2 regions of the Shewanella sp. DW31 genome follow, and region 1 is predicted to be linked to the other one. Evidence: riboswitches for the same ligand, from Rfam matches in the RefSeq annotation. Region 1 holds a riboswitch; the other holds the start of a gene.
The links. A riboswitch is a leader RNA that binds a small molecule or an ion and turns the genes downstream of it on or off. The one in region 1 is predicted to bind thiamine pyrophosphate.
Positions count from the first base shown of each region.

Region 1 (16,177 bases):
CCCAGCCTTATTTGTCTTAACTGGCAAGTGACTTATCAAGCACTAGCGTAAAGTGCTGTGCTTGTAGCAGGTTGCATTCGCATTGAACTTTGCTCTGTTTGCCTCCTCTAATCTGCGTTGAGCACTCGTAAGTAAATGCAATCAATAGATAATTCGCTTTCAATATTCACCAACCCGATATTGGATTGATATTGGATTTGAGTGCAATTGTTCCACGTTAAGCATCATTGAAATCAATGGATACTATACAAAACCTAAGGATGGATTTTGCCTTTTCAACATCAACCCAAGGCCGCGCCTTTATTGACAGCATCTCCTACAGCGATAGCGATTGGAGATGATGCCAATAGTGCTTTGCTGATTTCGGTCACATCGCCAGAAGGTGAGACTTTTATCGCCTTTGATCATCACCTCGGTGAACTGGATGCTGCTCAAACGCCTGTTTTTACTACTAATGCGGAGCCATTAGCGTTCAATAGCGGTGTAGGCCGTTTAGTCACTGAGCATGACACTCAAGCTATATATCAAGAGCAAGCCCAAGATGTCGTACTGCAAGAAATCCATGCTGAACATCAAGATAAATTGGTTCCTAAGTCTGAATCTAAACCTGAACTGTCTGGGACGATACAAACTAGTGCTCAAGGATTGGGGTTACGTACTCGTCAGCCATATTTCAAAGGATTAAGTCTGTTATTTTTTGTAATCTTAGTGCATATGTGTTTATTTTTATTTATCTGCATGTTGTGGCGCCCGCAGTTAAATCCCTTTGGATTGAAAGAAGTAGAAAGCCGTGGTCCTAAAGTGGCAGCGATCAAGGCATACTTTATTTATGCTCCCGCGGTAGAGAAAGCCGAAACCTCGGAGTCCAAAACTGAGATCAAGGCCGAGGATAAGACTGAAGCGACAAGTTCTGTTACGCCTACAATTGTTCCCACACCTCAAACTCAAGTGAAGCCTCTGCCAATACTTGAAAAGGTCATGCCTGAAACAATAGCACCCAAAAAGGCCGTCTCTGAAAAAGTAGAGTCAGAAAAAGTGAACCCAGATACGGTTAAACCGAACATCACTCAATCGATCCAATCTCAATCAAAGAAAACTCAATCAATTGCCCCAAGTGATGAACAACCCACTGAAACGATGGCAACAAAACCAACGAATACGTTGGATACCTCAGAATTAAAGCCGCAGCTTGGCGCTAAGAGCTCGCCTGCAGCAGAAGGTGAGAGCACAATAGCGACAAGCTCAAGCATGAGTTTATTCACCCAGCAATATTTTGAACGTCAGCGCGAGCAAGCGCTCGATGATCTCGTCATTGAACAGGCCGATAAGTTCACCCGGAAATCGAATATGAGTGAAATGAGCCCAGAGATGGAGGTGCTATTTGTCCCTAATGCCGATGATTTCGGTGGCACAACGAGTCTAGATTTACCCTTAGACCCAAATCGTATTGTGCGTAAAGGGGATACTTGTTATCGCGTGGTACAAGTCGGCACTCAAGTTAATCCTAACGCCGAAAATTTAGGTTTTCCCATTAACTGCAGTGGCAAAAAAATCAATCAAGCTATTGATGATGCCATTCAATCTCGATTAAACAAAATGATGCTCAAACCCCATAAATAGTGACTTTCTTTTATGATTTATTTTCATTCTAATTATAGCTTTTTTAGTTTAGTTTTATTTAATCAATTAAAAACAATTAATTATGAATCTTTATTTTGGATTGGTGGTTAAGATTTTTAATTGCTTTTTTCCTTGTTTGTTGCTGCCGCTTCTGTCTATACTGCGCACTCATCTTGTCGGAGTGCCTCTTGGCTGAGACCGTTTATTCGGGATCCGTTGAACCTGATCAGGTTAAAACCTGCGAAGGAAACAAGCGTAATAACACACATTAAATCGCTAAAATAGACGGCTTGAACACCTGTTTACTCAGCAGTGTTTTAAGCCTTAATGTTTAGATTTAATCGTTATTGAGCAGGGTAACTCAATTTTTGAAGCCAGTGTTGGCCACAAAAGTTGATTGCCATGTCCAGCTATCAACAACTCAATTCTCCAGACAAGCAACTCCATTTTTTAACGTGAGATTGCTTATGTCCAGTTCAAACCCAAACCCAGCTGTAGCTGCCAATGCGATAGAAATCACAGCACCAGAATCGACAATCCCTAATAAATCGACAGTGCCTAATAAATCGGCTGAGTCTAGTCAATCAATCGTGCCTAAGGCGCCGAGTCGCCGCGAAACCCGCGCGCAGGCCCAAGTCTTTATCGATACGTTAGCGCCGCTGCAACATCCTAATTCACAAAAGATTTACCTTGAAGGTTCCAGTGCTGATATTCGCGTTGGCATGCGGCAAATCCTGCAGACTGACACCCTTGTCGGCGGTACCGATGATGCGCCTATCATGGAAAAAAATCCGCCAATCCGAGTGTATGATTGCGCCGGACCTTATTCCGATCCTGAGGCCGATATCAATGTGCGTCTAGGCCTGAGTAAATTAAGACAAAACTGGATCCTAGCCCGCAACGATACAGAGCAATTACCCTGCGCGACCTCAGACTTTACCCAACAAAGACTCGCCGATGACGGTTTAGATCATCTGCGTTTTGAGGCAGGTTCGAGTGCCATTGTCCGCCCACGCAGAGCGCTGCAGGGTAAACGAGTCAGTCAATTACACTATGCCCGTCAAGGGATTATCACGCCCGAAATGGAATATGTGGCGATCCGCGAGAAAATGGCACTTGCCGAAGTACAGGATGAAATCCTCAATCGTAAAGCCAAGGGCGAAGCTTTTGGTGCCTTAGTCGGCGAACCGATTACCGCCGAATTTGTCCGCGTTGAAGTCGCCCGTGGCCGCGCGATTATTCCGCTGAATATTAACCATCCCGAAGCCGAACCTATGATCATCGGGCGTAACTTTCTGGTGAAAGTGAACGCCAATATCGGTAACTCGGCGGTGACGTCATCCATCGAGGAAGAAGTGGAAAAGCTCGTCTGGTCTACCCGTTGGGGCGCAGATACGGTAATGGATTTATCCACAGGTCGTTATATCCACGAAACCCGCGAGTGGATCATCCGTAACTCGCCAGTGCCCATTGGCACAGTGCCGATTTATCAAGCGCTGGAGAAAGTGAACGGCGTGGCAGAGGATTTAACCTGGGAAGTGTTCCGCGATACCTTGATTGAACAAGCGGAGCAAGGTGTTGATTACTTTACGATTCATGCTGGTGTGCTGCTTCGTTATGTGCCGATGACGGCTAAACGCGTCACAGGGATTGTCTCCCGCGGCGGTTCAATTATGGCCAAATGGTGCCTGAGTCACCACAAGGAAAACTTCCTCTACAGCCATTTTCGTGAGATCTGTGAGCTTTGCATTGCCTACGATGTATCCCTGTCTTTAGGTGATGGTATGCGTCCAGGCTCGATTGCCGACGCTAATGATGCTGCCCAGTTTGCAGAGCTTGAAACCTTAGGTGAGCTAGTCAAAATCGCATGGGAATACGACGTACAAACCATTATCGAAGGGCCGGGACATATCCCGATGCAGCTCATTAAAGAGAACATGGACAAGCAGTTAGCTCACTGCGATGAAGCGCCGTTTTACACGCTTGGCCCACAAATCACCGATATCGCACCTGGGTATGATCATTTCACCTCCGGCATAGGCGCGGCCATGATTGCTTGGTACGGCTGCGCTATGTTGTGTTATGTCACGCCAAAAGAACACTTAGGATTACCGAATAAACAAGATGTTAAGCAAGGTTTGATTGCTTATAAGATTGCCGCCCACGCCGCCGATGTGGCGAAAGGTCATCCGAGTGCGCAAATTCGTGATAATGCGCTGGCAAAGGCGCGGTTCGAATTCCGCTGGGAAGATCAATATAACTTAGGACTCGATCCTGAAACCGCACGTGCTTATCACGATGAATCCTTACCGCAGGAATCCGCTAAAGTCGCGCATTTTTGCTCTATGTGCGGCCCTAAATTTTGTTCGATGAAAATCACCCAAGATGTGCGCGCCTATGCCGCTGGCTTAGAGGCGGCACAAGCGAAGGCGGATCAAGTTGAAGCGGCTGCCCAAGCTATGCAAGTCACAATCAAGACGCCGCAGGAGTTGGAAGCGGCAATGGCGCTAAAATCGGCAGAGTTTGCTGCTTCGGGCGCCGAGATCTATCACGTGAAAGACAAGCTTGTCGCCGAAGCTGAGGAAGCCTAATTATGTTGGGTATTCATGGGGATAATGTGCCCATGAATACCGAGCGTCCCGCGTTTGTTTGGACCATAGCTGGTTCAGACAGTGGCGGTGGTGCCGGTATTCAGGCGGACTTAGCGACAATTCAAGATTTGGGCTGTCACGGTTGCAGTGTGGTCACCACAGTGACGGCGCAAAGTTCTGTGGCGGTCACTTTAGTCGAGCCCGTATCAGCGGCGATGTTAATGGCTCAGCTGACGACTTTACTTTCCGACTTGCCACCCAAAGCAATTAAAATCGGCTTACTGGCAGATCAAACTCAAGTGGCATTGCTGGCAGATTGGATCGCGAGTTTTAAAATCAACTATCCATCAGTGCCTGTGATTGTCGATCCTGTGATGGTCGCCAGTTGTGGCGATGCATTAGCAGTAGATAACTGCCAGGATATAAAAAGTGCGGCTAAATCAGCCTTAGATTTTAGGCCTTTCAAAGGTTTAATCGAACTTATCACGCCCAATGTGCTTGAACTTGGGCGGTTAACTCACAGTGATGTTTCGACTAAAGCGCAATTCGCTGCTGCGGCACTGGCTTTATCCCAGAGCCTTGATTGCAGTGTGCTCGCTAAAGGTGGCGATGTGAGCTTTGGTTGCACTGACATTCTTGCTGATACTCAAACTCAAACTCACGCTCTTGATACCGCTTACAAGAGTAATGGCTGGGATCTTGAGCTTGCCGAGGATTATCTAGTTTGTCGTCAAGTGCGCGCGAGCTCTGAGCTGCATCAAAATGGGCGTTTCTGGTTAGCCAGCCAGCGGGTTAATACCCGTCATAACCATGGTAGCGGCTGTACTTTATCATCGGCCATTGCCGCCGTGTTAGCGCAAGGTTTTGTATTGCAAGATGCGGTGGTGGTTGCCAAAGCCTACGTGAGTCAAGGCTTAAGCGCGGCGATTGGTTTAGGGCAAGGTCCAGGGCCGTTGGCCCGTACGGGTTGGCCTAATAACTTGTCCCGCTATGCCAAGATAAATCTGTGTGATGGCAATTTTATTAGTCATCAACTCAACCAACACCTTGATGTTGGTAATGATTTAGTTGTAACAGTTTTATCCGCAACAGATCAGGCAACCGCTCAGGTAAGAATAGTCTCGACGCCACCTCAAAATATTTTACCCCACGGTTTTAAAGTGCTCGATGCCGATCTTGGTGTTTACCCTGTGGTGAGTGACTTAATCATGCTGGAAAGTTTATTAGCGGCCGGCGTTAAAACCCTGCAGTTACGGATAAAAACCGACATCAGCGAGTTAACTAGTGCAGTGCTAGCCGAATCTGATTTAGGCAAATGTGAGTCAGGTAAGTCTGAGTTGGTTGGCTCCGAATTAGAAGCACAAATTCAAACGGCCATTGCCTTAGGTAAGCATTTTAATGCACAGCTTTTTATTAATGATCACTGGCAGTTAGCGATAAAATACCATGCCTTTGGGGTACATTTAGGCCAAGAAGATCTCGCCGTTACCGACTTAGCGGCCATTCAGTCGGCAGGGCTCGCATTAGGTATATCCAGCCACAGTTATTTTGAGTTGCTACTGGCGCATCAATACTCGCCATCCTACATAGCGCTTGGGCATATATTCCCAACCACGACGAAGCAAATGCCTTCGGCGCCCCAAGGGCTCGCAAAACTTAAACATTATGTGGCGTTACTCCAAGACCACTATCCCTTGGTCGCCATTGGTGGCATCGACTTAGCTAATCTGGCAAAGGTGAAAGCCACTGGGGTCGGCAATATTGCTGTGGTGCGCGCAATAACCGAGGCTCAGGATCCAGTCGCAGCATTTGCAGAGTTGAGCCAAGCTTGGGAGCAATGTAGCTTGTCTGAAGAACTGGCTGTAAAGCATGAGTTGGTTGCTAAGCATGAGTAAAAACCAACCGCTTGCTCACGCAGAGGTTCTTTGCGACGGTACACAAAGCGTTCATACACTCAGTTATTCAGATTTCATGCGTTATTCTCGGCAAGTCTTATTGCCAGAGGTCGGTGAGGCAGGGCAATTGCAATTGGTCGACGCCAGCGTTGTTATTGTAGGGCTTGGCGGCTTAGGGCAATTGGCGGCGCAGTATCTGGCTTGTGCTGGCATTGGCAGCTTGACCTTAATCGACATGGATAAGGTTGAAGTATCAAATCTGCCAAGACAATTGTTATTCAACGATGCCGACATTGGACTCAATAAGGCCCGAGTTGCCAAGCAAAAGCTCAAAGGCTTAGCGCCACATTGCACTGTTACTGCCCATTATACGGAATTTAATGCAGAAACTGCAGTTCATCATTTGGCTGATATTTTACAGGAAAAACAACAGGGTAAAAGAGTGCTTGTGCTTGACTGCACAGATAACTTCGCGACTCGCCAAGCCATTAATCGCTGCTGTATCGAAGCGGCTTTGCCTTTAGTCAGTGCGTCAATCGCAGCATTTAGCGGTCAATTGTTTGCAGTCGACCAAATGCAGTTCCCCTCTGGTGGTTGCTATCACTGTATTTTCCCCGCACAGACGAGAGTGTCGCAGAGCTGCAGTACACAAGGTGTACTCGGCCCCAGCGTAGGCGTGATGGCGTCAATGCAATCTTTGGTGGCAATGCAACTCTTGCTGAGTGTGGACAGCGGTTGTGATGAACCGAAAAATGCCTTGCTGGGGCGTTTTTGGCGCTTTGACGCTAAATCACTTGCGTGGACTGCTGCTGTATTAACGCGGGATCCCCACTGTGACGTGTGTGGTCCCAAAGGGGCTTATCTATCATCAAATAAAGATAGTCTTGAGGTTTGATATGATTTTAATTCACATAAACAATATCCCGCAGTCGTTATCTGAACCGACGTCACTCGCGGCTGTGATCCTCGCACAAAATATTGCCCTCGATTCAGTTGCTATCGTGTTGAATGCTGAGGTCGTTCCGCGCAATCGCTGGCAATCTATTCTCTGCCAACATGAAGATAAATTAGAACTTTTCTCAGCTGTAGCGGGAGGCTAGTATGTTAAAGATTGCCGATGTGGAGTTTGAGTCGCGTTTATTTACTGGGACGGGAAAGTTCAGTAATAGCCAAGTGATGATCGAGGCGATAATGGCTTCAAAATCGCAGTTAGTGACAGTTGCGATGAAAAGAATTGATTTTAAAATGGGGCTTGATGATTTACTCACGCCGTTACGTCAAGCGGGTGTCCGGCTATTGCCTAACACTTCGGGGGCGAGAAACGCCAAGGAAGCGGTGTTTGCGGCTGAGCTTGCCCGTGAAATGCTGGGAACTCATTGGATTAAGCTCGAAATCCACCCCGATCCTAAGTACCTGATGCCCGATGCAATTGAAACCTTAGCAGCGGCTAAGATTCTCTGTGATAAAGGTTTTATCGTGATGCCCTATGTGCATGCCGATCCTGTGCTGTGCCGTCGTTTAGAAGAAGTGGGCTGCGCTGCTGTTATGCCACTGGCGAGTCCGATTGGCAGTAATCAAGGTTTAGTCACTGAAAGCTTTTTAAAAATCATCATAGAGCAGGCGCGGGTGCCAGTGGTGATTGACGCTGGCATTGGCACACCTTCACAGGCTGCGCGGGCAATGGAGCTGGGCGCCGATGCGGTGCTCGTCAACACCGCCATCGCCAGCAGCGCGTCGCCGATAGTGATGGCCGAGTGCTTTAAGGAGGCGGTGCAATGCGGCAGACGGGCCTTTGAAGCAGGGCTTGGCCGAGTACAAACGGGCGCGGTACAGACCAGTCCTCTGACAGGATTTTTAAACCAATGAGTTTTGTAGCGGAATTTGCCAACATCCCACGGGATAAACTGTTACTCGATTTGTATTCTTGCACAGCCCAAGATGTCGAGCGGGCGTTAGTGAGTCCAGTAGGGGATTTACGCAGCTTACTGGCCTTGTTATCACCTGCGGCTGAACCTTATATCGAAACCATGGCACAACGTTCAGCGGCGCTTACGCGGCAGCGATTTGGCGCGAATCTTGGCATGTATTTACCGCTATACGTCTCTAATCTGTGCGCTAATGAATGTGATTACTGTGGTTTTAGCATGAGTAACAAACTCAAACGCAAAACCTTGAATGAGCAGGAGTTGATGGTCGAGATGGCCATTATTAAAGATAGGGGGTTCGATTCGATTTTACTGGTGTCGGGTGAGCATGAAACTAAGGTTGGTATCGATTACTTCAAGCAGATTTTGCCATTGGTAAAGCAGCAATTTAGCCATGTGGCGATGGAGGTTCAGCCCATGAGTGAGGACCATTATTGCCAGTTAGTCGCGCTAGGTTTAGATGCTGTGATGATTTATCAGGAGACCTATCAGCCCGAGACTTATGCTCGTCACCATTCCCGAGGTAAAAAAATGGATTTTGCCTATCGTTTAGCAACACCGGACAGAGTTGCGGCGGCGGGGGTCGATAAAATTGGTCTTGGGGTGTTACTGGGGCTGGATGATTGGCGTTTAGATGCGTTAATGATGGGATATCATCTTGACTATTTAGAGCGTCGCTATTGGCGCACTCGCTTTAGTATTTCGCTGCCAAGGTTAAGGCCTTGTACTGGCGGGATCACCCCAAAAGTTATGCTATCGGATTTAGGTTTAGTACAAATGATTTGTGCATTTAGACTTTTTAATCATCAGCTTGATATCAGCATGTCGACAAGGGAAAGCCCTGAGCTGAGGGATAATCTTTTACCACTTGGAATTACTCAAATCAGTGCGGGCAGTTCGACGCAACCGGGCGGCTATCAAGCGCCTGACAGTCAACTCGATCAATTTGAGATAAGCGATGATCGCAGTGTCGAGCAAGTTATCGAACAGATGCAACGGCAGGGGTTTAATCCCGTATTTAAGGATTGGGAAGCCAATTGGATCACAGGATAAATAAGACCGTGAATAAATGGTGAGAATGCGGATAAAACCTGTACTTTTGCAGGTGATTGGTCAATAATTGACCCATTAATCACAGCGTGCAGGAATACCGTTATGCAAATCCAATCTGCTTATTCATCCGGTCTGCAAGGCTTGCAAAGTGCTCAATCTGGGCTCACTCAAGCAACAATAGATGTGGCTAAACCTACACCGACTCAAAGTGCGGCTCCGGCTGAATCTACAAGAGATGTTGCGCAGCCTGATAAAACCTCGGCATTACTTACCGCTAATGAGTCATTAAGACAAGGGGAAGCGTCAACAGAAGTCATTGAAACTGATTCTGAAACGATAGGTTCGATCATTAATATTAAGGTGTAAATATCATGTCGGTTGTGGCGCTATCACTTAAGGTTGGAGCGCCATCCTCTTCATTTTCGGCACATGATAAGATGCTCAGCTCTAATCTAAGCCAGAGTCACGCTAATAGCACTTATCAAGGAGCCAGCGCTCACACTGCAGGCTCCGCAAAAATTGAAGCGAGTGGTGTCCATGAACTACAGGTTACTGGAACTTCATTTGCTCCAGTTCAAGCCACGCCTATTACTTCATTAGCTGCTAACGTTTCCCAATCTCTTAACTCATCACCAAATGTGTCTTTTGCAGCTTCTAGTGCTGTTTCATCAACTGCTGCATCTGTACTTCCTGTACTGAATGGTGCAAGCCAAGCACTCGAGGTCGCTCCTTTTTCCGTACCAACGCCAAGGAGCAATCCTCAGGTAAATACGTTAAATGATCGAGCTAGCTTACATGCCGATGCGAGTTTTAGTTTGTTAACAGGACCAAGATCCATTTCTGGTGTACGCGGGGGACAGATTGCGGCACCTATTTCTACTCAGGTATTTTCGCCTGTCGCGGGTACGAGTAATAGCGGACTTGGGGTAAATTCCTTGGCTACAATAAGTCCAAATCTCAGTGTAACGAGCAATATTCCCGTTGATATTTTTACGCCTCTGAGTCCATCAATTGGCACTAGGGGTACTGATATTCCTGCTTTCAATCCATCCAATACGGGTGATATTTCTCCAATAATGCCTTATTTAGCGGCAGTGTTTGGACCACAAACTGTCTTTACTGGAGCTGCGTTAGTTGATCCCACTACGACCGATTCTGCAATTAACAGTTCTGTAAATAAGAGTGCTGTAAATAAGAGTGTAGCAACGAGTGCAGGGCCTGTTGGTCAGTCAAACTCTACGCAAGCCACAGATCAATCCGCTAGCAATGATGTTGCTCGACCGACTGTGTTAGAACAATTTACTCAAGTTTTCGGTGAAGCTCAGGCTCAAGCTAGTCCTGTAGATGCTCCTGCGGCAGCGTCTAACCCAGATGATAGTCAACAAGTCTTAGCTGCTGTCTTTGCCCCAAATGATAATCAGCTTGAAAAGCAAGTACAGGAAGAAGAATCGCGGAAACAGCAAATAGCAGCAGCGGAAGAGGCAAAGCAGCAATCACTGGTTCAGCAGGCTCAGGAACAAGAGATACAAGCCCAAGAAAAAGTACAGGCTCAACAGCAACAGCAAGTCGATGAACTTAAAACTCGAGATTCAGAGGTTAAAGCCCATGAGCATGCCCACGCAACCGTCGGAGGACAATACGCTCAGAGCCCGAGTTTTAAGTATGAAAAGGGTGCTGATGGCCAACGTTACGCCACCGATGGCGAAGTGCAGATTGATGTCTCTCCAGTGGGAGGCGACCCGCTTGCAACGATAAACAAAATGAAGCAAGTTTATGCCGCAGCAATGGCTCCTGTTGACCCGTCATCAGCGGATATCCGTGTTGCCGCGGAAGCCTTGCAAAAAATGAATGAAGCTAAGGTGATGCTGGCAGAGGAGCGACAAAAACAAATTGTTGACTTGCAAACGGCTCAAACATTAATAGACGCGGATGCTCAAATCAAAGAGTTGCCACCGTTAGAAAAACATACACCTGTAGTGACGGGAGACGTTGATGAGTCCGGTAATATTGCTCAGCCCCAAGAGGCTGTATTCACCCCCGCCTCTACTGCGCTTGATAAGCTAAAACAAGCGATCGAGGCGCAAACGGTCAACACGAAAGTCATTGATACGGGTTCGAAAACCTCTTCTGATATCAGTGACTCAGTCACTACATCGACCACAGTGGAAACGATTGAGCCACCGACCGCAACTTTAGCATTTGGAGAAGCTTCAACTTCAGCGGATTTAGCGACGGGTTTTATCTCAAGATCCGATAGTGCTGCAAGCCGTTATTATGCCGCGGTTGCACAAGCCAGTGCCGGACCTTCAGCTCGTGTCGATATGACGTCGCAAGCCAATATTCAGCCTTCTTATCTGGCATCTTCAAATGATCTGCCTAGCAATTTGCAATCTACGGATGTTTTGTCCGCAAACAATGTAAATGAGCAGTCTTCAAATATCAGTGCTAGCGCGAATACTAATGTGTCTTTGCAGAGCGAGTTATATGTGGAGGATGACCTCTTGCAGGAGACGGGATTTATTCAGCCGCAATATTTGGGTTATCAACAAGCACGCTATGTCGACTTTAGTGTGTAAGATTAGGCTTTAACTATTCCCATGATTCGCTGTTCATCATCTTTTTCGAAACAACCTCTCAGTACCACTAAGAACTAACCATTTAATCAGCAGTTGGCACTTGTCGTTTTGCTCACTCGAATTGATAACTCGTTTGGTATCTTGCTGTTAATGACTATTCGTCGTTTCAATTCCGTGCTGTTTTAAAATCAAGGAAGCGAGCAGTTTTGATGCAGGCCCTTGTTGATCCCTATTAGGGATAACTAAGCTCAACATGATGCGACGTTTTTGGCTACCCTCAAGATGTAAACGTACTAGATTACCCGAAGCCAATTCTTCTTGGACTAAGAAAGAGGGGATCCAACAGAAACCAATACCTTGATTTAAAATGACTTTAGCTTCATGGAAGTTAGAGACTGTCCAGCGCTGCTCAGCTTTGAGCCAGCCGATATCAATGTTGGATTGCACTCCAGTATCTTTAATCACTAACTGTAAATATTGTGCCAGTAGTTTATCGTCTTCAATTGTGCCTAAATCAGCGAGTGGATGATTTGGATGACAGACGAGGTAGAGTTCTTGTTCACATAAGGGTTCGGATAAATACCCTTTAGGCGGCACCCCTGCACAGATAGCAATATCGACTTTACTCTGCAGAATGAGCTCTTGAGTACCGGTGATCACTGAGTCCAGCATGATGATTCGAGTGCCACGACTGTGGGGCAGAAACGCATTGAGGGCACACACTAAGCTTTTCATCGGATAGATAATTTCACGGGCAATCGTGAGTGTTGGCTCCCACCCTTGTTCAAGATTACTCGCAAGTTGTTCTAACTCGTTGACGGCTTGGGTGACATGCCGTGAGCGGCGCAGCAGCACTTCGCCCTGCGGGGTGAGATAGGCTTTACGGCCTTTGACTTCGAGTAGCTCGATACCTAATTGATGCTGTAATTTGGCAACGGCATGGTTAAGTGACGATTGACTCTTGTTGAGTTTTTCGGCCGCTTGGGCATAGCCGCCAAAATCGACCACCGCTTGCAAAATACGCCATTGTTCTAAGGTAGATTTAGCTCGAGTCATTATAATCTCAAAAAAACGATAGATTGAGGCTTATAGTGGCCACTTCTTACGACTTTTTCAATTAAATATCATAGAGTCAGTCATTCCCACGACATATAGATAGTTATGTCGCGCTAAGTTATTGAGGGGATAGAGAGGCTAATCATGACGATTTTCAGTGTTTGCACCCGAGCGAGTCACAAACACATCCTAAGCATTCACACTTAAAACGCACAAGAACCTGTTGCGTCGAAAGCTTGATTGTTGGAATTGTCAGCATGTTCTGAAGCGGCGCTATTTGAAATTCTTTGGATCAGTGCAGCACTATCAACGGGGGCGCCAATGACCACTTTTAATTGGTCACTTAAGCTCAAAGCGTCTTCATTGATGACTAATACATTGAATAATTTGAGTTTGTCTTGGCAGTTGAATGTGGATTGAGCTATCAGCTGGGCTAGCGATGCTTGCCAGAGTGATTGGTAGTAGAGCGGTCCTTCGTTGGCGATAGTATTGAAGCTATAAGGATAATCCTGTGTTTGTGGCCAGTCTTGGCCAAAGCTCGCATTAAACTCCGCACCGAGATCGGGGTAGACTTGTGCACTTGAGTTTTGGTAAAAGTTGACTGCAACCTTAGCGCGAAAGACTTTAAGCTGCTTCGAATAAGCTTTAGCCAGTGTTTCACGCTCCTGTAAATAGGTGTGCTCAAATTGCGGAAATAGTTGATGGCGTAGCACTTCAGCTAACCAGAGGCTCGCCACAAAATAGCTATCTTGACTCTGTCCCATGGCATTGTTGAGGTAGAAATGGCTCGCTTTAGCAAGGGAAGTGACAGCCTCTGCGATGGATTCGGTTAATTGCTCAATGTCTTTGTAGTTACTCAGCTGTGGTTTGAGATCCAACGCTTGTTGTCCAAATTGCTGGCCGAGTACACTTTGACGCAATGTCTGCTGTTGACTACCTTGCTGTGGATTTGGGTTATACGCCACATAGATTTCACCTAACAATCTTTGCTGGTGGTAGACCCTGACGATATGTGGCCGATTGGGATCGGCAGGTATTTTATCGACCTTAGCGGTTTCTATGGTCTCAAAGTGTAAACCAAACACTTGCAGATAAGTAAAGCTGTGACTCAAGACGTCAGAAGTTTGCCATGTCGGCCCCTTGGCTGATGCTTGTTGTGACAGGGTTCGCCCAATATCCCAGGGAGCCACTTGCAGATCTTGGGTTTGGCTATCGAGAAAGGCTTTGACTAATTCAGGGGACGATAACTGCTGCGAACTAAGCACTAATGCGCTGTAATCGGTAAAGCCTGCAGCAGTGGCGGCTTGTTGGCGCTGCTCAGCAATTCGCTGTAATGCCGTTTGATTGGTTTCACTGGCTCTGGCTTGGTAGGCCTGCCATACATTTTGGCGACATACGGCGTTTTCTTGCGCTAGTAAGTAACTGGCGATAGTGCCAGAAAAGTCGCTCTGCTTTGAACTGTCGGGCTTCGGCTCATCACTTCTATCACCTTTTTTATGCAGATGATGTTGTTGCTGAGTCGCTTCGGGTTGGCATTGGCTGTCATTGAAGGCAAGACTAAATTGTTGACTGCCTAACCCTTGGCTTATGCTGGCTTGTGCTGTATGTAATTTCGCTTTCTCCTCGGCGCTCCAATGTTGTTGTAGCAATTGTTTAAGCTGTTGGCTCAGTAGTATTTGTTCTGCATTGCCTTGGGCTAAGGCATAGGCGAGTTGGCTCAATTCAGTTTGGCTGATAAGTTGCGACAGGGTGTCGGCGAGGTGTAGCTGGCATTGCAGTAGACCCTCGCGTTCCTCACTTGGTAAGTTAAACCCACGGTAATAGTTGAGTCTGTCGTTGATATTATTAAGCCCTAACATCTGTTGCTCAAAAATAAGTGCGCGCTGGGCCAAGGTTAATTCAGACGCAGTTAAACGCGCATTGGCGAACACAGTCGCAAGATCAATACTTGGCAAACGCAGGCATTGTTCAACTAAAAGGGGAACAGGGCTTGGCGCCGCATAGGCGGCATTCGTAACATAAAGGCTCAAGCCAAACAGTAAAGTGGGTTTTAACATGGGTTATGTGTTCTGCATCTGTGATGGAATGAGTTAACTTTGACTTAGTATCCAATTGAGTTAGCTTCAAGTCATTGTTATGCATGAAACCCTGTTCTGTTCTGGATGTCAACGATAAGGGTGGGAGTCGCAAATGTATTGCTATCCAAGGAAGGAGTTACACTGAGCTGCTGAACACCTACAGATTCCAGATTCCAGATTCCAGATTCCAGATGAACTAGAGGAATGGTGATCTTTCGACTTTTGATATCAGTCATTACCAACTCAACCCCTGAGGACGCAATGACTGATATTCGCTTACTTCATACTGAAAAGGTTAGTTTAAATCCTGATTAGGTTGATTTTTTACTGCGATAATCGTGGCGCGTTTGGGCGCAGGATAACCTTCAACCGTTTTGGTGATGTCGTTAGGATCTAGGTATTCAACCAATGATTCGTTGGGCATCCAGTCGGTACGGCGTTGCTCGGCAAGGGCTGTGACATCGGTATCGACACAACGGATATCAGTGAAATCACACTTCTTTAACCAGAGCATGAGCGCGGCAACAGATGGAATGAACCATACATTATTCATTTTGCCATATCTATCTTGAGGCACGAGTACGGCATTTTCGTCGCCATCTATCACCAAGGTTTCTAGCACGAGCTCACCACCGGTGCGCAATTGATCACGCAGTTGTAACAAGTGATCGATAGGCGAACGTCTGTGATACAAAACGCCCATGGAGAAAACTGTGTCGAATGCATCGAGCGGTGGCAGCTCTTCAATGCCAAGAGGCAACAAGTGCACTGGGTGATGGGGGCCAGCTAAACGTTTGACTGCTTCAAACTGACATAAAAACAACGGCGAAGGGTCGATACCGACGACACGTTTGGCACCTGAGCCCAACATGCGCCACATGTGATAACCACTGCCGCAACCGACATCGAGCACAGTGCGGTTGTTTAGCGGCGAAATATGTTGCTTAACGCGGTCCCATTTCCAGTCACTGCGCCATTCGGTATCGATGTGGATGCCATGAATGTGGAAGGGGCCTTTACGCCATGGCATAAATAGGCGCAGTAGGTTTTCTAACTTCTCTTTTTCGCCTGGGCTGAGTTGCTCGCCACTACCGACGGTCACGCTATCGACAAAATCCACTTGGTCGGGAGCAGGATAGTGCAGCTTGTTGAGCACTTTTTCCCACTTTGGCAAGTTGCCGTGTTTATGTTCCCGTTGCCATTGGCCTAAAATGCTCGGCAGGGTTTCGAGCCAATGCTGTAGATTCGAATCGGCGATTTGTTGGTAAAACGAGCTAAAGCTGATCACTTGATGGCCACCATAGAAGCAAAGTTAAAGCATTGGAACCAGAGACTAAAGTGACTAAAGCCTTGGCTGGTGAGTCGTTGTTGATGCGTGGTTAA
Region 1 covers NZ_JADWMP020000015.1:6,520-22,696, forward strand. The annotation lists gene GWI56_RS13350 (hypothetical protein) at 268-1,620, shown strand; TPP riboswitch at 1,788-1,886, shown strand; gene thiC (phosphomethylpyrimidine synthase ThiC) at 2,088-4,211, shown strand; gene thiE (thiamine phosphate synthase) at 4,214-6,106, shown strand; gene GWI56_RS13365 (HesA/MoeB/ThiF family protein) at 6,099-7,001, shown strand; gene thiS (sulfur carrier protein ThiS) at 7,003-7,206, shown strand; gene GWI56_RS13375 (thiazole synthase) at 7,208-7,972, shown strand; gene thiH (2-iminoacetate synthase ThiH) at 7,969-9,084, shown strand; gene GWI56_RS13385 (chemotaxis protein) at 9,187-9,450, shown strand; gene GWI56_RS13390 (putative metalloprotease CJM1_0395 family protein) at 9,456-11,660, shown strand; gene GWI56_RS13395 (LysR family transcriptional regulator) at 11,808-12,716, opposite strand; gene GWI56_RS13400 (M3 family metallopeptidase) at 12,920-14,773, opposite strand; gene cmoB (tRNA 5-methoxyuridine(34)/uridine 5-oxyacetic acid(34) synthase CmoB) at 15,090-16,082, opposite strand; gene cmoA (carboxy-S-adenosyl-L-methionine synthase CmoA) at 16,079-16,177, opposite strand, start outside.

Region 2 (16,177 bases), on a different contig from region 1:
CCGGAGAACATGGCTGAAATAATCCCTGGTTGACGTTTTACTTCAGTATAAATCACCGCAAATACATGTAATAACATCAGCAGTAACAACACATAAACCGCATAGACGTGCACTTGACCTGCCAATCCTTTCATTGGTTTAAGTGCATCCGCTTTTTCTGCATTCACACCCGTTGCATCATAGGGTTTTAAGCTTGTTGGTTCGACATTGGTATCAGCAAGATAGCTTTGTACAGCACTACCTAGCGGCGGATAATAAATATCTGTACCTGCACGCAAAAGTCCAGTGATCATTATGGTCACTAATAGCAACATGATGGCCAGCACGGCAAATTTACCTTTAGGGTTATGACCTAAATACTGCGGATTTTTCCCCGCGGCTAATTCAGTCTTATAAGCTATTAATTCGCTTTTGCTATTAGCATTGGGAAACATGTGGCTGAAACGCGCATATTTGTTACCGATAAAACCCCACACAAGGCGGACTATGAGGTTTATTGCGAACGCATATCCTATGCACACATGTAAAGTTTTCAAGCCAATTTTACCTGTTAACTCAGATATGCCTAGCTCAGTGCGATACATCATGATGCCACCGACTAAGATGAGTGCGAGCACAAGAATGACATTAATCCAATGAAATAATCGCGTCGGTTTGTCCCACACAGGATAGGATTTTATTTCAAAAGCGGTGGGGTTACTGCTGGACATGGAATTTCCTTATTTTTTGTGTTGGTATGATCTTACGCTTTTATCCTAAAATTTCAGTAACTTTTTTCAGTTTCAATTAAGACTTCTGATTGATAGTGTAGTCAACGAAAGTGTTAGAAGTTTTTGATTTGCGTACGGTAAATATTTTTTACGTAAGTCTTTTTAATCTGTTTTATCTAATGCTAATATCGTGACCACGGTAGACTTGGAAGTCTATTGAACGGATGTTGAAGTCGTATTTGGAGGATCTTAGATCCTTAAAGTGAATAATCGTTAACCAGACAGGGAGTGAGCAGGATGTTCAAAATATTACATTGGATTGTAGTGTCACGATCGCAAGTATTGATGGAATTGCTCGCAGGACGTTGGCCGCAGGAGTTTCTCGTTAAGTTGACCCAAGTCAGCCCTGATGAGATGTGTGAGAAAATCAAAGATAATAATGCCTCCATGGTCGTGATCGATTTAGCGACTGTTGATCTTCAAAAAGCCCATCAATTTCAACGTTTACTTGCCCGTGAGCAACCGAGTGTGCGAGTTGTCTATTTACAGTTCCCTAAACAAGTGGATGCACGTTTTTTAATGCAAGCTGCCACAACTGCAGGGGTGTTTTATCTTGATGCAGGTTTAACTGAAATAAGCCTAGGACTCTCGAATATTTTACGAGGTCATAGGGTCATCCCAATTCAGCTCATTAATGGGGTAAATGATGATTTTGGATTGTTCGAAGACACTGAACCGTTAACTATCCGTGAGCGTGAAGTATTACAAGCATTGTTGACGGGAAGTACTAATTTAGATATCGCCAATCAGTTGTTTGTCAGTGAAAGCACGATAAAAACCCATTTGTACCGAGTATTCCGTAAAATTGGAGTGTCTAGCCGTGGTCAAGCGATTGCGTGGGCACAAACCTATTTGCACGATGTGGTGGTTTAAGTCGATATCAGTATTGATATACAAACGTATATACGTTTAAGTTAAGTCTTATCTCAGATAAAAGGGGCTAAAGCCCCTTTTATTATTTCTCAAAAGAGTTCTTAAGCCGAAAGTCTATTAACGTCCAAGCCAAGCCACTATTTTGCTTTTGTCACGAATGGATAGGGCGACAGTATCCTTAGGCGCGGCAGCAACAGTTAACTCACCCGTCATCAATTCATCCCGTCTAAACCAATGTAGATTCAAGGATTCACCCAGCGGATATTGCTGTAGCTGCGCCTCAAATTGTCCTGTGACTTGTAGGTTATCCGCGGCAATTAACACATCACCTGCACTTAACCCTGCAAGGTGTGCAGGGCTACCTTGGGTGACAGTCACGATTTTTAATCCTATAGGTGCTGCTTGGGTTTTCGCGCCGAATGCAATCTCATAACCTTTCGCTTGCCCGCCGCCCACATCTTGCGCACCTTGACTGGATCGAAGACTCAAGTTGACCCCAAATTCGGCGAGTAAAGCCGCTAACGGAATATCGTCCGTACTATCTAAGTAGGCAAACAGATCTTGGCAATCACGACCAAGGAGTCGTTCCACGATGGCTTGATGGCAAGTATCTGTGGTGCCTTTATCTTGCAGAGCATATTCCTGCCATAAAATCTGCATAACATGGTCGAGATTGTATTTGCCCTGGGTTTCGCTGCGCAGGGTTAAATCTAAATACAGCGCAAACAGAGCCCCTTTGGTGTAATAACTGATGATGGCATTTTGTGCGTTTTCATCCTGCTTGTAGAACTTAGTCCAAGCATTAAAGCTTGAGTCCTTAACACTTTGTTTAAAGCGTCCCTGGCTGCGATAGACACGGGTGAAGGTCTCACTCAGCATATCTAAATAGCTTTGTTCATCTACCAGACCTGCACGATAGGTAAGAAAGTCATCGTAATAGGAGGTGATGCCTTCATAGGCCCATAATTGTGGCGTATAGGTTTCTGCCTCAAGTTTATAGGGTAAAAAGCATTCAGGCTTAATGCGCTTAACGTTCCAGCTGTGGAAATACTCGTGGCTGCACAGGGATAAATAAGTGCGATAGTCGTTATTGACTGGCGCATCGAGCGACAGTGGTAAGTCTTTGCGTGAACACATTAATGCAGTAGAAGCTCTGTGCTCTAAACCGCCAAAGCCATTGTCTAATACTGAGGTCATAAACAAATAACGTTTAAACGGTGTAGGCGTACCAAAGAAGTTAATCTGATACTCACAAATGGTCTTTAAATCTTGGCAGAGCCTTGGCATGCAAGCACGGTGGCGACCATTGAGTACGATATCATGCTGCACGCCACAGGCATCAAAACTCCCTAAGGTGAATAAGCCCATTTCCACCGGATGATCGATGAGCTCGTCATAGCTTTTAGCTGAAAATTGGCCGAAGGCAAAATCGTCACCACTGGTGCGAGTCATGCTGGTAGCAAGGCGCCAGTCACTTGATGTTGGCTCTGTTGGTGGCTCTATAGAGACGGTGTGTAAAGTGTCTTCAAAACCATGGGCAGATAAAAATACGCTACTGCCATTAAAGAAGCCGTGGGTCGTGTCCAAATGCGCGGTGCGCACCGACAGATCCCAAGCATACACTTGATAAGTCAGAATAATTTCGCTGCTATTATTATCAACCGACCAAGTTTGCTTATCTAGTTGGGTGGGCTTAAGCGTTTGGCCTTGTGCATCTTTTGCCTTGAGTTCAATGATATTTTTGGCAAAGTCGCGCACCATGTAACTGCCGGGCAGCCAAGCGGGTAGGCTAAAGACCTGCACTGACTTGGGTTGTGATAATGTCATAGTGACAGCGAATAAATGGGCTTTCGGATCGACGGGGATTATCTGGTAATGGATCATATTTATCCTGCAAAACCTGAGTATTTTAATGGTGGCCATGCTGCCAAAAATGCCTGCAACTGGCAAATGAAAAGCAAAATATCTGCAGACACAAAGTATTGAATTGCTAGTATACTATGCCAACTAACCCAAGGAGGACGCCCCATGGCCGAAGAAACGATTTTCAGCAAAATTATTCGTCGCGAAATTCCCGCGGATATTCTGTATCAAGATGAACTTGTGACTGCCTTTAGAGACATTTCCCCTAAGGCGCCAACGCATATTTTGATTGTGCCGAATCACTTGATCCCAACGGCTAATGAGATGAAAGCCTCTGATGAGCCTGTGCTTGGCCGTATGATGACGGTTGCGGCTAAATTGGCGGCGGAAGCGGGTATCGCTAAAGATGGCTACCGACTGATCATGAACTGCAATCAACATGGTGGACAAGAAGTCTATCATATTCATTTCCACCTTGTGGGCGGGGAGCCTCTGGGGCCCATGTTGAGCCAAGGAAAATGAAGGTCAATTCGGATTTTTTCCCGCTGACCCAAATGGCGCAGCGGTTTGTGGATCAACTCGCTCAGTGTCGCCGTCTCGGTTTAACCGTATTGGAGGCGAGTGAGCACCATGTGTTGATTGAGTTGCCCTACAGCACTGAATTAATTGGTTATCCCGATACGGGCGTTATCCATGGTGGAGTGATCACTACCTTAATGGATACTGCCTGTGGCAGTGCAGTCGTGAGCGCAATTTTCCATAAATTCAAATTGTTAGAAATCTCACCCACGCTCGATTTACGGGTGGACTACATGAAGCCCGCTCAGCCCCATAAGCCTGTATTTGGTTTCGCAGAATGCTACAAGTTGTCTTCTAATATTGCCTTTACCCGTGCAATTGCTTACCAAGACAGTATTGACGATCCCATCGCCCATGCCGTCGGCTCTTTTATGCGGATCAGCCCTGAAATGGTCGGTGATGCCTTTAGGCAAGCGTTAATGGGTGAAGCCGTGCCTGCGATAGGAGAGAGTGATGAGCGCAAATAATTCGATACTAGATGCAGCCAGTACAACTCAAAACGCACAGGTTAAAGCGCCTATTGATGTGCAAGGGATAGTTAAACGCGCCACTGAACTTAATGATTTTGGCCATTTACTTGAGCACGTTCCCTATGCCAAATTTATTGGCATGAAGGTGGAGCGTTTTGGTGATGAACTGATTTTTAAATTGCCCGCTAAAGATGACAATATCGGTAATCCTGTGTTGCCCGCCATTCATGGTGGTGTGATTGCGGGCTTTATGGAAATGTCAGCGATAGTGCAGTTAATGGTATTTATGCAAACAGCAAAGGTGCCTAAAGTCGTTGATTTTTCAATCGACTATTTACGTGCAGGTCTGCACAAGGATAGTTTTGCTGAGTGTCGTATTACCCGTCAGGGTCGACGAGTCGCTAACGTGAATATTGATTGTTGGCAAACCAATCGTAAGCAGCTTATTGCTACGGCACGGGCACATTTTTTGATTGATTAATCTGATTAAGTTTAGATTGATGAAGCATGACTGATTCACTATTTTAGATTGAGAATGCTTTATTTAGCCTATGTTATTAAGCATGAGTTCAGCACTGTTCGATTAGTTTATCGTTTAATAGGAAATGATGCGCTAGCTGCGTATTTTGTGGCGTGACTAGGAGAAATATATGAAACAAGTTTATACAGGGTTATTACTGGCCGCAGCGCTTACCTTAGGTGCTTGTGCCTCACATACCGCAGGGATTTCAGTGAGCTCACTGGGTGAAACCCGCGTCGATAATTCCAGCTTTGCCAGAGACATTGCGGTACAGAGTGTGGATGCACGCCGAGTCGGTGATTTAGTGCAGGGCTCAGCGTTGATTGTTAGCAAATCCTCTTCCGATATGCGTGTGCAATATAAATTCACTTGGTACGATGCCAGCGGCTTTACTATCGAAGATGAAGCGACCAGCTGGAAATCGGTAAAATTACACGGCAAACAGCAATTGCAAGTCGGCGCTGTTGCACCTAATGCCCAAGTGGTTAAATTTGATGTATACGTGCGTGAAACCTTTTCAAACTAAGCTTGAGTTTACTTCTGTTTAGTTTATTCCGTGTTTAATTGATTTTTTGATATTAAACCCGTTCTAAAAAGGCTTACTTCTTTTAAGGAGTAAGCCTTTTTATTCGTTTTACATCAACTTTTAGTGATCTTAAGGTCATTCAAATGTTATAAGCTTTCGTCTTTTTGACCTTGAAAGTTGCGATAAATTACCCATTTTTAAGCAAAAAGGTTTACGGCAAGGTGAAATCCGGACTTTAGTCCTAAATACATTCAGTGATTGAGCACTACTATCAGCATATTACCACATGAGGATAGAAAGATGACTGCTCATATTAATGCTCAACCTACTGATTTTGCTGAAACTGTTATTATGCCGGGTGATCCACTCCGTGCTAAATATATCGCTGAAACCTATCTCACCGATGCCGTAGAAGTCACGAATGTTCGCAATATGCTTGGTTACACGGGCTTTTACCAAGGACAACGCATTTCCGTTATGGGGCATGGTATGGGTATTTCATCTATGGTGCTCTATGGCCATGAGCTGATTAATTATTTTGGCGTGAAACGCATTATTCGTATTGGCAGTTTAGGTGCAACACAAAAACATGTACAAATGCGAGATGTTATTTTAGCCCAAGCCGCAGGCACGGATTCACCTACTAACGCTAAGCGTAGTAGCGGCTACCAAATGGCAACTTCTGCGACCTTTTCTTTATTGCATAAAGCCTATACCACAGCGAATGAGAAAGGCATTAGTGTAAAAGTTGGCAATATCTTTAGTGGTGATCTTTATTACGATCCCGATGAAGATATGATCCCTGCACTTGAACGTTTTGGGGTATTAGGTATTGATATGGAAGTGGCGGGGCTTTATGGATTGTCACACCAACAAGGTATCGAATCATTAGCCATTTTAACGGTATCGGATCATTGTTTAACCGGTGAAGAAACAACGGCCGAAGAACGCCAACTCTCTTTTAATAATATGATCGAGCTCGCGTTAGAAACCGCCCTCAATTAGGTTTAAAGCCATCCTTTGAACCCTTAGCATTTCACTTATGGAATGACATAATGAATAATAAAATTACTTTAACAGCCATCAGTTTTCTCGCCAATTTTATTATGGCGGGCTTTGCGACCCAATTTGGGATGTTGATTGAACCCATAGCTGAGAAATTTGCCGCTAATGTTAACGAAGTTGCATCAATCTTTTCATTGCTCAATGGTGGTGCACTCGCGGGGACGATTGCAGCATTTTTCTTTATTGAAAAAATGGGTATCAAAAGAATGACCTTGATAAGTTACAGTCTGGTTGCTCTTTCTGCTCTGGCTTTACATCTAACCAGTTCTCTACAAGTTGTGATGGTAGCAATGACCTTAATTGGTTTTTGTGGCGGTATCGGTCTATGTATTGCTGGTACGATTGTGGTGTCTGTGTGGCAAGAGAAATTACAAAGCACAATGTTAGTGGTGCAAGATGCAACGTTTAATATTGCAGGCGTTATTTTTCCATTAATAACGACTTATGCATTAACAAGTTCATTATCATGGAGTTATAGCTATTTAGCCGTAGGTTTAGTGGCGTTCGGTACAGTCATTATTACCTTGTTCACTCATTTCTCTATTTGTGAGCAATCTTCTACAACACAAGAGAAACAACAGTCTGAATGGAATCTCGGCATTATTAGTGGAGGTATTGGTTTATTTTTAGGAATGCTGGCTTTATATACTTTTTTAACTTGGGCACCTTTATTTGTAAAACAAAAATTTGATATTCCGTTTGAAGATGCCGGTAATATTATTACCCAGTATTGGTCCGCTGCGCTAGTTGGGGCGTTAATTTCGACTGTGATTGTGACTCGTGTAAAAATTCACCATTTCTTAGTCGGTATTATTGCTTTAGCTATGGTGATCACCGCTGCCATTGTCAGTACTAATAATCTTAATTGGATAGCTTATTTAACCTATGGTTATGGTTTTGTGTGTGCTGCTCTTTATAATGCATTTATTGCTTATGGCGTGTCTTTTGTAAAAAAAGCTAGCAGCAAAAATGTGTCATATATTCTTATTAGCGGAAGTGCAGGGGCGATGTTTAGCCCAGCCATCAGTTCTTTCTTTGAACGTATTATCGGATTACAAACAGTGATGTATGTGATACCTCTGCTTTACGCAGCGATATTTATGCTATTGATCGTTTCAAGTCGGATGAAATCGGCTATGGAACAACACTCGCCATCGGTAAGTTAATTTACCTGTGCATGCATCCCACACTCGGTTGTTAAATTAAGTCGAGTGTGGGTTATGTTGAAAGCGGTTATATACCTGCTTCAACAAATTTCTTGAGTGCGTTGAGATTACAAATCCGAATGCCATCTTTTTTCCGCTCAATTAAGCCTCGTTCCTCAAGATTTTGTAGCGCCCGACGGTAGACTCGGTCGGTAGTGCCAAATCGTTCAGCCTCTAAATAACGTTTACTAAAGCCATCTACGGGCAAGTCATTTAAGTATTCATGGTAAATATCAAATGCCACGTTATAACTGATGGGATAGAGCAGTCGCCGAGTAAAAATATCCACTGTGTCTTGGTAGTCAATCGCAATTGCACTAGCGAAAAATAGCGCGAGTTGAGGGTGTTGACCGAGGCAATCTTGCAGTTTTTCAGCGCTAATCAACATGATTTCTAAGGGTTCACTGGCAATAATGTCTAGTTGACAATGGTACTGGGTGAAGAACTCCATTTCGCCAAACAGCTGTGAATCACAATCAATAGTACCTAATTGAAAACACCGACCATTTCTCGCGGTATGGCCGAGTGATACGCGACCTTGCTTCACCAATACAAGTGATGCCATCGCTTCCCCCTGCGTCATGAGGTGAGCGCCTTTTTTGAGCATTTTTATTTCGCTGATACAGCTAAGTACAACCGCTTCAATAAGTGGATAGTCTTGCTCCCATCGCTGGCTATAACGTCCTTTCGATAAAGGTTTTAGCTGCATCGACTATGATCCTCTTACTGTGTTCGAAATTGCGACCTTCTATAGCATTATCATGATAGGCGGTCAAATGGACGAAAGGATTTAGGCGGCTACTAAAGATATTTTCATCATACGAACTGAAGGGCAGTGGTTTTCGCGACATTTAATTGAATCGCAGAGATAAGAGTGCCCACTTTTTATTTCTGTCATGTATACTAGGCGCCGCCAAGGGGTGTTTGTTGTGCATTAATGTTACTCTGATTTTAACGTTAACGGCTGCAAACTGAGATGTCATCTGACGAACCCTTAGAACCTGATCCGGCTAATACCGGCGTAGGAATGGGCCAATCAACAGCACACTTCTGAATCGCTTATTCGTTGCCGGATCTCAAACATTATATTTGAGGTCCTATGTCAAACCGTAAAACGTCAAACCATCAATCTCCATTTTCAACCGTATCGCCAAGCTTATTTTTAGCCCGAGCGCCGCTGGCGTTAGCCATCGCTGCAGCGCTGAGCACTGCTGCATTTGCACAAACCGATGCTATCGATAAACCCGATCCCAGCACTGAGATGGAAGTCATAGTGGTGACGGCGGATTTTCGCAGTTCAAGCTTAGAAAAAATGCCCTCCAGCATTACCGTTATCGACAGTCAAAAAATTCAAGATGAAAGTGCGCAACACTTTGAAGATCTGCTTAATTCTATCGCCAATTTTAACTGGTCAGGTGGAAGCTCGCGGCCGAAATATTTTCAAATTCGCGGTGTAGGAGAGCAGGAACAATACCAAGGCGCACCTAATTCTTCCGTGGGTTACATCATAGATGATATCGATTTATCCGGTATTGGTATGGTGTCGAGCATGTACGATTTACAGCAGGTCGAAGTGCTTCGTGGACCGCAGGGGACGCGTTACGGCGCGAATGCCTTAGCGGGATTGATTTATCTGAAGAGTAACGATCCAACTGATGTGTTTGAGCATGGCGGCGAAGTGTCGTTAGGCGATGATGATTTGCGCACTTTTAGCGGTTTCAGTTCTGGCCCATTAACGGATTCTGGCAAGCTGCTTTATCGTGTGTCAATGCAGCAACATCAGCAAAATGGTTACCACGATAATCTGTATTTAGACCGTGATGATACCAATGGTCGCGATGAATTCAGCGGCCGCGCTAAGCTGCGCTGGTATGCGACTGATGATTTGCAGTTTGATTTAACTGTGCTGCATGCCGATTTCGATAATGGCTATGATGTGTGGAGTTTAACCAATTCACCAACCCAGACAACATCGGATCAACCGGGTGTTGATAGCCAACGCACCACAGGCGCGGGTTTTAAAGCGACCTATTCTGGCGCAGAAAACTTCGAATTAACTTCGTTAACCTCTTTTGCCAATACCGATCACCATTACAGTTACGATGGCGATTGGGCTAACTCAGAATATTGGGCCTCTAAGCAATGCAATGATGACAATGGCAATCTGGCGCCGTGTCAATACGATTATTTTTGGGATAAAACGGGTCAGCGTAAAACCGCGTCGCAAGAGTTTCGCCTAAGTTCTACCGAGCAGGGCCGTATTTTTGCAGAGAGTACTGATTGGTTGCTTGGTGTGTATGCCATGAATCTGAAAGAAGATAACCAATTGTATTCTGAATACAATGCTTCGCCGGATGAAGTCTTAGACTCAGAGTATGAGGCGACAAACTATGCACTGTTTGGTCAGCTCGATACGGATTTGGGCTCAAATTATGCTTTATCTGTGGGGCTACGTTTAGAGCGCCGCAACAGCCATTACTCTGATACGAATAACGATAATTTCGACCCGAGCGAAACCATGTGGGGCGGTCATATTGCTGTGAGTAAAGTGCTGAACGACTCGCACAACGCTTATGTCCGTGTTGCGCGCGGTTACAAGGCGGGCGGTTTTAACATGACTTTGCCCGTCGAGTTGAACGATAAAAAAGAGTTTAGTACTGAGACGCTCTATAACTATGAAATCGGCCTTAAATCCCATTGGTTAGCGGGACTTATCGATACTAATTTGGCGCTGTTCTATATGGACAGACAAGATCAACAGGTGGCTGCATCACAGCAAGATCCCGATAAACCACAGCGTTTTATCTTGTTCACTGAAAATGCAGGCAGTTCGAATAACTATGGCGCTGAGTTAGATGCAACCTGGTATGCCACGGATAATCTGCAAGTTTACTCAAGCTTAGGTTGGTTAGAAACGGCCTACGGTGACTACCAGTATCAGGACAAATATGGCACTGAGGTGGATTTAACTGGCCGCGATCTAGCCCATTCTCCACATGTTACCTACAGCCTTGGCGGGACTTATCGTGCCAATTCGGGTTGGTTTGCTAACCTGAATCTTAGCGGTAAGAGTGAATTCTATTATTCAGACAGCAATGAATCCCGCTCTGAACCCTACACTATCGTCAATGCCCGTGTAGGTTATGAGGCGAGCGCATGGTCGGCATATTTATGGGGACGCAATCTGTTTAATGAGGAATACGGTGTGCGTGGTTTCTATTTTGGCAATGAGCCAGATAACGGTTGGGCGGAAAAGCAATATATTCGTTACGGCGATCCGCGTCAGATTGGCGTAACCTTTAACGTTAAGTTTATGTAATAGCTCATTTTAAAGTGAGCATAATCATTTAAGTGTTAACTGAACTGTAGCCCAGTATTTGGGCTACAGCCTTACTTCAGAATATCAAGGAATTAAAATGAAACTGACCGCAGAAATTAGCATGTATCCCTTTAATGAAAATTACCTCGATCCTATCAAGTGGTTTATTGGCCGCGTGGATAGCTATCCCAATATCGAGCGTGTGACTAATGCGATGGCAACTCAAGTGTGCGGCGATTATTTAGATGTGATGACTATGCTGGCGACCGAGATGCAAGCTGCCCATGAGAAGTGGGGCAAGGCGGTATTTGTGTGTAAGTTTATCGGTGGTGAGCTGAATTTAGCCCACAGCGAATAATGATTGACCGCCATGTAAGCGACAAATAGGCAATGAGAACAACACTATGACAGATTTATGGTTAACCTTGGTCGAGAGCGTTAATACGGCCTTTGGTGAAGTCCATGTGATGACCGTATGGGAAGCCCTCGCGGTATTGTTGGCGATGGCATATTTACTGCTGGCTATGAAGGCGAGCGTCTGGTGCTGGGCGGCGGCCTTTGCCAGTACCGCCATTTACACTGTGTTGTTTTGGAAGGTGTCGCTACTGATGGAGTCTGTGCTTAACGTGTATTACATGGCGATGGCGCTCTATGGATATTGGCTCTGGACCCAAGGTGGTGATAAGCATCAAGGCGTAAAAGTGACCACTTGGCCATTGAAAACCCATTTAAAGTTGATCGCAGCGACGGGCGTGATTTCGCTTTTGGTTGGTCATGGTATGGCGACGTATACCCAAGCCGCATTCCCGTATCTAGATGCGGCGACAACCTGTTTCGCCGTGATGACGACTTATTTAGTGGCAAAAAAGGTACTTGAGAATTGGCTTTATTGGGTGGTTATCGACATAGTGTCGATTTACCTTTATCTCAGCAAAGGCTTGATGCTGACATCCTTGTTATTCGTGCTTTATGTGGGTCTGGCGGTCGTGGGGTATTTCCTGTGGCGAACCGCGTTAGCCGACGCCCGTGAAGCTAATACCTTGAAGTTACTTAGTTAATGCTCGATATAAACGCCTCGATGCAACGCTCAGTGGGCGAGCCATTCAAAGCACTTTACCCCATACTCAAAAGTGCTGGGCTAGTTAACGTGTTAAGTATTCATGAGCTTGCGGGCGGCTTAAGTAATCATAATTATAAAATTACTACGCCCACAGGCAGTTATGTGCTGCGGGTGAATGCCGATGCGGCGGACAGTTTTTGCAACCGCCAGCAGGAGCGTTTTTACTGGCAGCAATTGGCTCAAGCTAAACTTGCTCCTGAACTGTTGTGGGTGAGCGAAGATGAGCGTTATTACCTCAGTGATTTTATTGAAAGTGACGATATTGAAAACGAGTTCTTAATTCACTGGCCAGCGTTAGAACGCCAAACGAGTGCAGCTGATTTTGTGTTGGGACAATCGACGTTTAATTATTTACAGTATCCGGCAGCAGAACAAGAAACGCACCCTAACCAAGCCCATTGTTTGCTATTGGCGTTATTGCTGCAATTACGCGATCTGCCTACAGGGCCTTATGCTATTAGCATCACTGAGCAGTGGCAGGAATATCACCAGCAAATGCTTGCCTATCAGGCTTCTGTAACATTTAGTGAGCCAGTATTAAGGCGTGTTGTGCCATTGAAGCAGGGTAGAGATATTGGTGATAGCAATACTCACGATTGGAATGAGCGGGTGGCTAAGCTGCTTGCAATTCAAATCGAAATCAAACATTGGTGTGATGAGTTAGCAGCCTGCATAATAAAGCCGCAGTTTTGCCATCGCGATCTTAATCCCCATAATTTGTTACTCAAAAATAACCGCTTGTGTTGTATCGATTTTGAGTATGCGACGGCGTCGCATCCACTGTGTGAGTTAGCTGTAGTGTTAGCGACACATGCGTTAACGCCCTATCAGCAAAGTGTGTTGGTGAAACAGTATCTGAGTGGACATCCTTATGTTACTGCACAAGCCGTCACGGCAGTGCCTGCTGCCATTGACATGTATTGGGTATTTGCTTGCTACTGGGCATTATTGATGGCAGCGCAAACAGAACCCAGTCGTAGCGCCGACTACCTTGCTTGGTTTGATTGCTTCTGGCCGCTGATCACCCCCAAATAGTCATTATTGCGTGTGCTTAGTTTCCATCTGATGATAATGGTTCATTCCCTTATGGCATTGACCGCGCGATTGGTGGGACATGCGGGTAGAACATACTGAAAACCTTTATTAGACAAACTTGTTTGATATAAAAAGCAACTTTATATAGTCTCAAGCGTCTTATTAGCAACAATTCTAGGATGGATTATTCAGTATGAAAAAAGGCGTGATGCTACTTGTGTGTCTCTTAGGCTTAAGCGCCTGCTCCACTAAATTCAGTTACCATTTCCTCGACTGGGCCATCGGCTGGGAGCAAGAGGATTATGTTACCTTAGATAAATCTCAGCAAAAGGCATTTGATGCCCTCATTGAAAAATTTGTCATTTGGCATCAATCCAAAGAGTTAGCACATTATGTGGTGCAATTGACCGAAGTCGAAGGCCTCATAAAAACCAATACGTTAACGCCAGTGCTATGGGCAGATCATGTGAATATTGCTAAGCGGCATTGGTTTCGATTGTTTGAGTTCGCCTTGCCCGAGCTTCTACCTATCATAATGTCTTTGTCCGATGAACAGGTGAAGCAGATCCTCACAAAATTACGGGAGGAAGAGCAGGAGCTCGTTAAAGAATTTGCGGGAAAAACCCCTGAACAGTTACAAAAAGATGCCGATGAAAACCTTCAAACCCAATTTGATGATTGGCTTGGAAGTGTAACTGCGGAGCAAAAAGTGCTTATTCACCAATATAATCAACAGCGTTTATCCACCTTAGATATGTGGCTTGAGTACAGGCACGAATGGTTACGCCAGTTTGAGGTTGCACTGGGTCAGCGTGCCGATAAAGCATTATTAACCGAGCGTTTGACCTTGCTGATGACGCAGCCCGATGAGCTTAAGTCAGAGCAACATAAAGTGTTTTTACGTAAAAATACTGAGGCATTTGGGACTTTGTTGTTGGCGATGAATGCGAGCTTATCGGAACAGCAGTCTAAGCATTTTTATAAAAAGTTAGGTGGACTCATTCAAGATCTCAAGGAACTGAATCAGGAAGCGATTGAAAAAGAAGCCTAGGCCATGAAAGATTTATTGCCTTGCTAGGGTCTATTCCTGCAAGCCAATAAATCAGCCTACTAACGACTAAATAGAGACCTTATGCCACTCGTATCCCTTTACCAGAAACTGCTCAATATGAGCCGCTATTTCGAAGGCTTAGCACCATTAGCCCTTAGGATTTACCTTGCACCTGTGTTAATGCAAGCAGGCTATAACAAGCTCGCTCACTTTGAAGATACGGTTGCTTGGTTTGCCAATCCCGATTGGGGCTTAGGTCTGCCAATGCCGGCGTTAATGGCAGGATTGGCGGCGGGAACTGAGTTCTTTGGCGCTATCTTGTTACTGCTTGGGCTCGCGACGCGACTGATTTCTATCCCTTTAATGGTCACTATGTTGGTCGCCGCATTGACTGTGCATTGGCCAAATGGTTGGTTAGCGATTGCCGATGGTAGTTCTTGGCTTACGAATGACAGAGTGCTTGAGGCAGGGGATAAACTGGCGAAAGCCAAAGAAATATTGCAGGAGCACGGTAACTATGACTGGCTGACTAGCTCAGGTAACTTAGCTGTGCTTAATAATGGGATTGAGTTTGCGATCACCTATTTTATTATGTTGCTGGCGCTTTTTACCTTAGGCGGTGGTCGTTACACTAGCCTAGATTATTTCATCGCAAAGCGCTGTGGGATTAAGTAAGTCTTTCTCAAGCGGGCCCAATTGTTAACGGCATCGGATTTTCAAGCGCATTTAATTTTGAAGCCCACTCGATTGTTAAGTGCACTCAACAAGTTAAATCCCACTCAAGCGGTGGGATTTTTTTATGCCTCTTTGTCAGCAATTTGCTATGCTTGAGCGCAATTTATATCGAACTAGGATAAGAACTTGGACGCTATTGAACTTTTACTCACTCGCCAATCAACCCCACGATTAACTGCTCCTGCTCCAGATGCAAGTCAATTAAAAATCATCTTAGATGCTGCCATTCGTGTGCCAGATCATAGCGCCCTAGCGCCATGGGAATTTATTATTGCCGTAGGAAAAGGGTTAGATACCTTGGCTGATATCTTTGTTGAGGCAGCGAAAGCGAGCGGCGCCGATGAGGATTTTGTCAATAAAGCTAAGGGTATGCCAATGCGTGCGCCTATGGTAATTACTGTCGTGGCAAAAACGCAGCAACATCCTAAAGTCCCCGTGCTTGAACAGCTCATTGCAGCGGGCTGCGCGACGATGGCAATGCAGCAGGCTGCCTTCGCCTTAGGTTTAGGGGCAGTGTGGCGTACAGGGGATTTTGCCTTTGATGCGAATGTGAATGTTGCTTTAGGTCTTGAGCCACACGATCAAATCGTCGGCTTTTTGTATGTGGGTACGCCAGCCGTTACTGCTCCTAAGAAACCGCAAAAGGACGGCAGTCAGTACGTCCGTTATTTATAAATCCGCCTCTTTTTTTAGTGGAGAAATTCTATGCAAGTTGCGCGTACTCCTAGACTCATCCTGCGGCAGTTAATCCCAGCCGACGCTTCTTTTATGTTAGTCTTGCTCAATAGCCAAGGCTTTATAGAGAATATCGGGGATAGAGGAGTACGCACACTTGTGCAGGCTAAGGATTATATCGTCAATGGACCGATGAAAAGTTATGCCGAGTGCGGTTTTGGTTTTTATGCTGTAGTGCTCGCCGAGAATGGATTCACCATTGGCATCTGCGGTTTAATCAAACGGCCGACACTGGACAATGTCGATATAGGTTATGCTTTTTTGCCGCAATATTGGGGCAAGGGCTATGCATTCGAAGCGGCTAAAGCTTC
Region 2 covers NZ_JADWMP020000008.1:51,385-67,561, forward strand. The annotation lists gene GWI56_RS08850 (cytochrome b/b6 domain-containing protein) at 1-710, opposite strand, end outside; gene GWI56_RS08855 (LuxR C-terminal-related transcriptional regulator) at 1,008-1,643, shown strand; gene GWI56_RS08860 (PDZ domain-containing protein) at 1,761-3,527, opposite strand; gene hinT (purine nucleoside phosphoramidase) at 3,672-4,028, shown strand; gene GWI56_RS08870 (PaaI family thioesterase) at 4,025-4,552, shown strand; gene GWI56_RS08875 (PaaI family thioesterase) at 4,539-5,036, shown strand; gene GWI56_RS08880 (YcfL family protein) at 5,206-5,601, shown strand; gene deoD (purine-nucleoside phosphorylase) at 5,902-6,606, shown strand; gene tsgA (MFS transporter TsgA) at 6,657-7,832, shown strand; gene GWI56_RS08895 (Crp/Fnr family transcriptional regulator) at 7,900-8,580, opposite strand; TPP riboswitch at 8,778-8,916, shown strand; gene GWI56_RS08900 (TonB-dependent receptor) at 8,971-11,190, shown strand; gene GWI56_RS08905 (hypothetical protein) at 11,288-11,548, shown strand; gene pnuC (nicotinamide riboside transporter PnuC) at 11,595-12,248, shown strand; gene GWI56_RS08915 (phosphotransferase) at 12,248-13,345, shown strand; gene GWI56_RS08920 (DUF6279 family lipoprotein) at 13,539-14,396, shown strand; gene GWI56_RS08925 (DoxX family protein) at 14,478-15,071, shown strand; gene GWI56_RS08930 (NAD(P)H nitroreductase) at 15,258-15,806, shown strand; gene GWI56_RS08935 (GNAT family N-acetyltransferase) at 15,837-16,177, shown strand, end outside.
Region 2: it holds a riboswitch for thiamine pyrophosphate, as region 1 does, so the genes downstream of both, GWI56_RS08900 (TonB-dependent receptor) here and thiC (phosphomethylpyrimidine synthase ThiC) in region 1, are expected to answer to the same signal.